DNA from 4 places in the Anaerobacillus sp. genome. Region 3 is predicted to be linked to each of the others. Evidence: riboswitches for the same ligand, from Rfam matches in the RefSeq annotation. Region 3 holds a riboswitch; each other region holds the start of a gene.
What was found. Region 3 has a riboswitch for S-adenosylmethionine ahead of metK (methionine adenosyltransferase). Riboswitches for the same ligand answer to the same signal wherever they lie in the genome.
Positions count from the first base shown of each region.

Region 1: linked by a shared signal. The riboswitch ahead of ACK4M9_RS00175 (homoserine dehydrogenase) and the one ahead of metK (methionine adenosyltransferase) in region 3 are both predicted to bind S-adenosylmethionine.
Region 2: linked by a shared signal. The riboswitch ahead of ACK4M9_RS13860 (methionine ABC transporter ATP-binding protein) and the one ahead of metK (methionine adenosyltransferase) in region 3 are both predicted to bind S-adenosylmethionine.
Region 4: linked by a shared signal. The riboswitch ahead of ACK4M9_RS15435 (methionine biosynthesis PLP-dependent protein) and the one ahead of metK (methionine adenosyltransferase) in region 3 are both predicted to bind S-adenosylmethionine.

Region 1 is NZ_JBKBWN010000001.1:34,514-36,718, reverse strand. Features, by position in the region: gene aspS (aspartate--tRNA ligase) at 1-1,023, shown strand, start outside; SAM riboswitch class I at 1,184-1,336, shown strand; gene ACK4M9_RS00175 (homoserine dehydrogenase) at 1,384-2,205, shown strand, end outside.
Region 2 is NZ_JBKBWN010000009.1:61,661-63,865, forward strand. Features, by position in the region: gene ACK4M9_RS13855 (methionine ABC transporter permease) at 1-175, opposite strand, end outside; gene ACK4M9_RS13860 (methionine ABC transporter ATP-binding protein) at 168-1,193, opposite strand; SAM riboswitch class I at 1,417-1,528, opposite strand; gene ACK4M9_RS13865 (SCP2 sterol-binding domain-containing protein) at 1,627-1,977, opposite strand; gene ACK4M9_RS13870 (MFS transporter) at 2,101-2,205, opposite strand, start outside.
Region 3 is NZ_JBKBWN010000004.1:172,911-175,115, forward strand. Features, by position in the region: gene pckA (phosphoenolpyruvate carboxykinase (ATP)) at 1-369, opposite strand, end outside; SAM riboswitch class I at 882-1,017, shown strand; gene metK (methionine adenosyltransferase) at 1,298-2,205, shown strand, end outside.
Region 4 is NZ_JBKBWN010000011.1:48,951-51,155, forward strand. Features, by position in the region: gene prsW (glutamic-type intramembrane protease PrsW) at 1-430, shown strand, start outside; gene ACK4M9_RS15430 (hypothetical protein) at 515-682, shown strand; SAM riboswitch class I at 936-1,043, shown strand; gene ACK4M9_RS15435 (methionine biosynthesis PLP-dependent protein) at 1,145-2,205, shown strand, end outside.

The sequences.
Region 1 (2,205 bases), on a different contig from region 3:
ATGATGGTAAAAGTAATGAAGGAAACGAAAGGAATTGAGGTCACTGTTCCTTTCCAAAGATTATCGTATGATGAAGCCATGAACCGCTATGGGTCAGATAAACCAGATACTCGTTTTGAAATGGAGCTTGTGGAACTTTCAGCTATCGTAAAAAATTGTGGTTTTAAAGTATTTACCTCCGCTATTGAAAATGGTGGAATAGTTAAAGGGATTAATGTTAAAGGTGGGGCATTAAAGTATTCTCGTAAAGAAATTGATGATTTAGCTAAGTTCGTAGCTATTTACGGTGCAAAAGGGCTTGCTTGGTTAAAAGTTGAGGAAGACGGATTTAAAGGACCGATTGCTAAATTCTTAAGCGAAGAAGAGCAAGCAGAAATGCGTAAAGCTTTAAATGCTGAAATTGGCGACTTATTATTCTTTGGAGCTGACAAAAAGAAAGTTGTATTTGATAGCTTAGGAGCACTTCGTATGAAGTTCGCTAAGGAATTAGATTTAATTGATAAGACGAAATTTAATTTCTTATGGGTAACAGATTTCCCGTTATTGTCATACGACGAAGATGCAGACCGTTACGTAGCGGAACATCATCCGTTTACACGACCAGTTAAAGAGGATATCGAATTATTAACTACTGAGCCAGAAAGGGTTAGAGCGGAAGCTTATGACTTAGTTTTAAACGGATACGAACTTGGTGGTGGTTCACAACGTATTTACGAGCGAGAACTACAGGAAAATATGTTTAAAGCACTAGGTTTTTCTGATGAAGAAGCTCGTAGTCAATTTGGGTTTTTGATGGAAGCATTTGAATATGGAACACCTCCACATGGCGGTATTGCCTTAGGATTAGACCGCTTAATTATGCTACTTGCAGGAAGAACAAATTTACGTGATACAATTGCTTTCCCAAAAACGGCAAGTGCTAGTTGTTTATTAACAAATGCCCCGAGTGGCGTAAGTTCATCTCAGCTACAAGAGTTAAACCTTTCTGTCATTCCCAAAAAGGAAGAGAAAGTACAAGCGTAATCTGTCAAGCAAGGTCGAATTGCCTGAAAAAAAGTTCGATTGTCCAAGCTAGAATTAATTTACATTTCAAATTAAACATGATATATTGTGTTTACGTCAATTTTAGAAGTTTTGAAATAGTTATACAATTCAAAAAGTAACTGTTATGAAAATTATATACTACTTATCAAGAGAGGCTGAGGGACTGACCCAATGAAGCCCGGCAACCTGTTTAGATTAAGATTACTGTGATGGCAAGTGGTCCACATGTTTATCTTAATCGTAAAGACAAGGTGCTAATTTCAGCAGAGCTATCGGCTCTGGTAGATAAGTGAAGGCACATGAAAACCTTTCCTTATCTGGAGAGGTTTTTTCTAGTTTATGGATAAAAAGGAGCTGATGGCATTGCTTAAGATTGGTTTACTAGGCTTTGGTACAGTAAATTCGGGTGTGTATGAGGGGATATCAGAAACTCAAGACTATCTAGAGAACCTTTTACAAGAAAAAATTAGTGTAGAAAAAATTCTTATTAGAAACAAAAACAGGTATTTAGGTGTAGATAACTTTCATTTACTAACAGATTCTCCTACTGAATTTTTTAAACATGATTTTGATGTTGTTTTTGAGGCAATGGGTGGTGAACAACCTGCACTGGATTATTTAACGTTTTTATTAACGAAAAAAACCGCGATTATCACAGCAAATAAAGAGTTAGTAGCTAAGCATGGTTTTTTACTAGAGAACTTAGCCAAGAAAAACGAAACCTTCATCGGATTTGAAGCGACAGTTGCAGGTGGTATTCCAATTATAAATACACTTAAGAGTCAGTTGCAATGGACTTCAGTTGAGAGAGTATCTGGTATCTTAAATGGAACGACAAACTACATTATTACTAAGTTACAAGATGGAACTCGTACATTTGAAAGTGTTTTAAAAGAAGCACAGGAACGCGGGTTTGCTGAGGCAGATCCTACCGCTGACATTGAAGGGTATGATGCTCTATACAAGCTACAAATTCTTTGTAGGCTTTGTTTTGGTAGTTGGCCTAAACCTGAACAATTTCAAAGGAAAGGATTGTCTCAATTAAAAAGTTGGCATTTCAAAGCAGGCGAATATTTTCGGTTGAAATTAAAATATATTGCAGAGGCTTATTATGATGGAGACGAGGTGAAAGGATCAATTACACCGAGTTTTGTTGAAGAA
Region 2 (2,205 bases), on a different contig from region 3:
CATGGATAATTTTATTTTCCCAAAGGTTACCTTTATCAGTTAAATAAAGAAACAGTCCTAGGATAATTCCTAAAAATAACGTTGCAACTACTGATATTCCAGTCATATATAATGTTTGCTGTGTGGCATTCCAAACTAATGACCATTTCACATTTGGAAGTAACTCATTAACCATTACTAATCACCTCCACTTTTACTTGCTTCTCCTTGACATATTCGATAGCTCGCTCGACTTCTGTGTCGTCACCATCAATATGGACGAACAGTGCTCCATAAGGGCCATTTTGAGTATGCGAAATTTTCCCTTGCAGAATATTAATATCAATATCAAACGCTCGGATCATTTGCGTGATTAACGGTTTTTCTGCATCGCCACCGACAAAGGTAAGCTGTACAATCTTTCCTGTATTTGTTTCTGCCAAAAGATGTTTTACCGTTTCTACCGTTTCCTCAGGCTCAGTGACTTGCTTGACAAATTCCTTTGTCATCTCTTGAGTAGGCTGACGAAATACTTCAAGTACTGGCCCTTCTTCAACGATGTTCCCATTTTCCATCACTGCAACACGGTGGCAAATCTTACGGATAACATGCATCTCATGAGTGATTAAAACAATCGTTAACCCTAATTTACGGTTAATATCAACGAGAAGCTCTAAAATCGAGTCTGTCGTTTTCGGATCTAGTGCAGATGTTGCTTCGTCGCATAGTAATACTTTTGGATTATTAGCAAGTGCCCTCGCAATACCAACACGTTGTTTCTGACCACCACTCAGCTGCGATGGATACGATTCGCCTCTTCCTTCTAAACCAACCAACTTTATTAATTCTTCTACTCTTTCTTTACGCTTCTCTTTCGGAACGCCCGCTATTTCAAGGGGGAAAGAGATATTTTCACGAACTGTCCTTGACCAAAGTAAGTTAAAATGCTGAAAGATCATGCTTATTTCTTGACGCGCTAGGCGAAGTTGTTTGTTTGAAAGCTGTGATAGATTTTTCCTCGCTACCTCCACCGTTCCTGAAGTGGGTCTTTCTAACATGTTCAGCATTCGAATTAAAGTACTTTTCCCTGCACCACTATAACCAATAATTCCGTATATCTCACCTTCGTTAATTGTTAAATTTATATTATCGACAGCAGTTACGACTCCATCTTTTGTTTGAAATACCTTCTTTAAAGAGTTTAACGTTATCATCGTGGATCACCCCTTTATCTAATTATTCTTATGTGTTTACTTAGGTTAACGCGTTAAAAGGCTACGGTAGAGTTATCCAATTTTTCCACCTGTAATGGATTTATAATCTTATTTGTCTTTTTGTGGTGCCAGGCACCTCAAATGTTAGTTGGTGCCTGGCTCCGTAACACAAAAAACCTTTCTGCACACAGAAGCACAGAAAGGTTTATAGATAGGTTCATCCATCTCATCTTCCAAAGCCTCTAGCTCTGCAGGAATTGGCACCTTCCTAAGTATAAATACTTAGCGGTTGCCGGGTTTCATCGGGCCAGTCCCTCCACCTCTCTTGATAAGAGTATTAAGTTTTCATAATTAAATTTGTTTCGATAGAACAAATCTTAACATGGTGTTTTAAGACTGTCAATTTATTTTTCTGAAAAATATTATTGGTATTTTATGGTCTTTCTAAAGCGTTATTTAAATAAAAAATCGTCTCTGCTTTTAAAATAGCAGAATAGTTTCCTTGTACCGTTAATTCCTTCTGCCTCTCAAGTTTTTGGAGGCGGTCTAATCCCTTTAGAAGTCTTTCAATAACTTCCTCATTCCCTTGTATCGTTAGATTTACCTTCTCATCACTATAACTATTTTTGCTGAACTCCTCGTGGTCGGATGATAATCGCAAAGTATAGATATTAGAATTAACCTCTATTGCAATCACAAAAGGATTTTCCCTTAAATATGCCTGTAATTGACTCGCCTCTTTTAGTCGTTGCTGAAACCCTTGTAGAACTCGTTCAAACTGCATGTAAAATGACACCCCCAAGGTTATTTCTTTATTAATGTATTCGCTACAGCCATGAAAAAAACCTTGTTACTAGTAAAATCGGTTGCGCTTCTAGATTAGCACCTATATCAGTAACGAATGCCGTTATCCGGCTGGTTTTGTCGTTATCGAGACTTCTTCAACCTTTGGCCGATCAACATTTCTAAAAATGAAGAAGAAATACACAGAAGCAACTACGTACAGCGCACC
Region 3 (2,205 bases):
AACACGAATTGGGAGGCGATATCCCTTATCTGCACCTGCATAGTTTTTTGAAGCATAGACTTTATCTTTTGTTTTTAAATATGCTAGTACTTTTTTATATAAATTTTCAAATACATCTTTACTAATCGGTTGGTTTACAGCCCCCCAATTAATTTTGTTTCTTACAGAAGTTTCTTCTACGATGTACTTATCCTGAGGTGAACGTCCTGTGTATTTACCAGTTGTTGCAAGAAGGGCTCCAGTGGAAGTTAATTTGCCTTCTTTTCGCTCAAGAGCACTTTCCACTAATTGTGATATCGGTAAGTCGTGGCAAATATTATCACCCTTCAAAACATTTTCTAATTCTGTTTCATAACTAAGTGTACTCATTCGCACCAAAACCCTTCCTAATATTGTTTTTTTAAAGAATAAATTTTCTGGACTTCCATAAAGCCTGTTTTGACGAGCGTCCAACACTCGATTTAAGAGCTAGTCAGAATAAAAGTTTAAAAAATACAGTTGACCGTTTATCAATGACTATACTTTTTAATTTATGCTGTAATTACCTTCTTTGTCAATAATTAGTATAACACATTAAGATTAATAGTCTATACTATTCACCTTTTTTTATTTCGACAATAATGAATTTCATCATTCTTTCTTTTCGCTACTAAGTTCTAAATGTAGTTGCGTTAAAACCATTCGCAACTACATATAGTTTGATATAGCTCGATTAAGGTAATGATGAAATTCACTTAATTAAAGTAGCATTTTGGTTACTCTCGATGAATGATTTGGAGTGAGGGAAAAAAGCAAAGTAATTATCGACAAAACTAGGCAAGATCAACGAAAATAGGTTGACTTTATATAACTGTTACGATATGATATGACCCGAACGGATACTCTTATCCCGAGTCGGTGGAGGGACAGGCCCGAAGAAACCCAGCAACCAACACTTAAATGTTTGCTTCATTAGCTAACATTCCATCATAGTGAAAAGGTGCTAACCTGCAAGACTACGGTCTTGATCGATAAGAGGCGAAAGGCTTATAATCAAAACCTTTTCCTCATCTTTGGGAAAGGTTTTTTCATATGAGGCTAAAATTATTTGTGTTTGTCAACGATGTACCGTGACTTTCACGAAGATGAAAGAAATTAGTCTAATCTTAGTGTAACCATAGAAAAAATGGTTAAGCTAGGTTTAAAAGGAAATGATTTGTTCTTTCAAAAAATTCTGTTTGACTACACAGTCAATAGGGAAAATGAGTACCGTATCAAAGAAGTACATACCCTAAAAAGGTTGAAGGAGGTACAAAAAATGACAGATAAGAAAACACGTCGTTTATTTACATCAGAAAGTGTAACTGAAGGTCATCCAGATAAGATTTGTGACCAAATATCAGATTCGATTCTTGATGCTATTTTAGCTAATGATCCTAATGCCCGTGTTGCGTGTGAAACATCAGTAACAACTGGTTTAGTACTCGTTGCAGGAGAAATTACAACATCTACATATGTTGATATTCCTAAGATTGTACGTGAGACGGTTCGTAACATTGGCTACAACCGCGCTAAGTATGGTTTTGACTCTGAAACTTGTGCAGTATTGACATCAATTGATGAGCAATCAGCTGATATTGCCCAAGGTGTTGATCAAGCTCTTGAAGCACGAGAGGGTTTAATGACAGATGAAGAAATCGAAGCAATTGGGGCAGGAGATCAAGGGTTAATGTTTGGCTATGCAAATAACGAAACACCTGAATTAATGCCACTACCAATATCACTTGCTCACAAGCTAGCTCGTCGTTTAACAGAAGTTCGTAAAGAAGAAATCCTTCCTTATTTACGTCCAGATGGTAAGACGCAAGTAACCGTTGAGTACGATGAGAATAATAAACCTACACGAATTGATACGATTGTTATTTCAACCCAACATCATCCAGAAATTTCGTTAGAGCAAATTCAACGTAATCTAAAAGAGTATGTGATTAAGCCAGTTGTACCTGCTCATTTAATTGATGAAGAGACTAAATACTTTATTAATCCAACAGGGCGTTTCGTTATCGGTGGACCACAAGGTGACGCTGGTTTAACAGGACGTAAAATCATTGTTGACACTTATGGGGGCTATGCACGCCATGGTGGTGGAGCATTCTCTGGTAAGGATCCAACAAAAGTTGACCGTTCAGCAGCTTATGCAGCTCGTTATGTTGCGAAGAACATTGT
Region 4 (2,205 bases), on a different contig from region 3:
TGAGGAGTTTTTTAAGTGGTTTATCTTATTTTATACTGCATACAAACACGCCGAGTTCAATCAACATTACGATGGGATTGTCTATGGCGTTAGTGTTTCGTTAGGATTTGCTACGATGGAAAATATTTTTTATCTGGTCGCTTATGGATATGGAGTCGATCTCGCATTAGTTCGAGCGTTGTTGCCAGTTTCAGGGCATGCGTTATTCGGTGTTATTATGGGTTATTACTTTGGTAAGGCTAAGTTTAGTAATAAAAGTAATGAGAAAAAGCTTTTGTTATTTGCCTTCCTAATACCGTGGTTATTGCATGGTATGTATGATTATATTCTTTTTGTTTCTAATTATTGGGTGTATATGATGTTGCCGTTTATGATTTTCTTATGGTGGCTAGCGTTAAAGAAAGTTAAACTAGCTAACGAAAAACAGTAAAAAAAGATTTCCAATAGTGAAAAAAACGCCAAAAATAGGGTATAAATAGTCTATAGACAGAAGTGTGTTAAAGAGGTGAAAGTATTGTTAGAACCTAAACAAAGGTATAAGGTAACTGTAAGGTGCTATGATTGTGGCGAGAAGTTTATTTTGCGCGGTAAATTAAATAGGGATGGGAATTATGAAACTGGGTTTAAACGATGTGTCTGTGGAAATGAAGAAGGGTTACAAATAGATGCACAACCGCAATAAAAAACACCATCTTCAATGAAAAGTCGCTGCCTTTCGCTTTCTTCAAAACTCTAACTATTTTAGAGGCTTGTTCAAGGGAATTCAGCGACATCTTCTAAAAAAGTAAAAAGTTGTTTTAAGGTTATTTTTAATTGGCGATAATAGTCTATTTATTAATGTTTTAAAACCTATTTCGCAAAAAGAGTTGCATTTGCTCTCGAAATAGTGTAGTTTAATAATCAATATAAAATAAAAATTCATATAATTCGTTTAATTCTTATCGAGAGAGATGGAGGGAAGTGGCCCTATGAAATCTCAGCAACCAGCCTATAGTGGTCAGGTGCTAAATCCATCAAGTTTTTCAAAACTTGAAAGATAAGAAGAAGGAAACTGCTATCAGTGACTTCTTCTTAATTTAGAAGAAGTCTTTTTATTTAGTTAATTTTTAGTCATTTAAAGCGTTAATTTAAAGGGGTGGAGAATATGGGATTTAAGCATCTTGAAACGCAGTTAGTACAGTTAGGTAATAGAAGTGATACAAAAACAGGTACGGTTAATCCACCGGTTTATTTTTCAACAGCCTATCGTCATGAAGGAATTGGTCAGTCAACAGGATATGACTATAGTAGGACTGGAAATCCGACCCGACATATTTTAGAAGAAGGGATTGCTTTATTAGAAGGTGGGGATCGCGGTTTTGCATGCAGTTCAGGGATGGCTGCAATTCAAACCGTTATGTCTATATTCAAACAAGGAGATGAAATTATTGTTTGCCAGGATTTATATGGGGGGACGTATCGCCTGTTTGAACAAGGCTGGAAACATTGGGGTGTGAACTTCCGATATTGGGATGGAGTCAATTTCGAACAGTTGGAAGCTTTGGTTACTAAAGCTACGAAAGCAATCTTTATTGAAACTCCTACAAATCCACTAATGCAAGAGTTGAGTATTACTAGAGTAAGTGATATTTCAAAAAAATATGAACTGTTACTAATTGTCGATAATACATTTTATACCCCTTATATTCAAAGGCCAATTGAAGAGGGGGCAAATATAGTAATTCATAGTGCAACGAAATATTTAGGTGGCCACAATGATGTTTTAGCAGGTCTGATTGTTGCAAAAGGTGATGGTCTTTCTGAAAGGATTGGCTTTTTCCATAATGGTATTGGTGCGACATTATCCCCGTTTGACTCTTGGTTATTAATTAGAGGGTTGAAAACGTTGGCTTTAAGAATGGAGAAGCACGAAGAAAATGCAAAAGTAGTGGCCAGTTTTTTAACAGAGCATCCACTGGTTACAGATGTTTTATACCCAGGTCGTGGGGGAATGCTGTCTTTTAGGATCAAAGATCCTAAATCTGTAAATAAACTATTACAAAATTTGAAGCTAATTACCTTTGCAGAAAGTCTTGGTGGCGTAGAAAGTTTAATGACGTATCCTACAACCCAAACGCACGCCGATATTCCAGAGGATGTTCGTGAAAAGTTTGGAGTCTGTAAAAGACTTTTACGTTTTTCCGTAGGTGTTGAAAATAAAGAAGA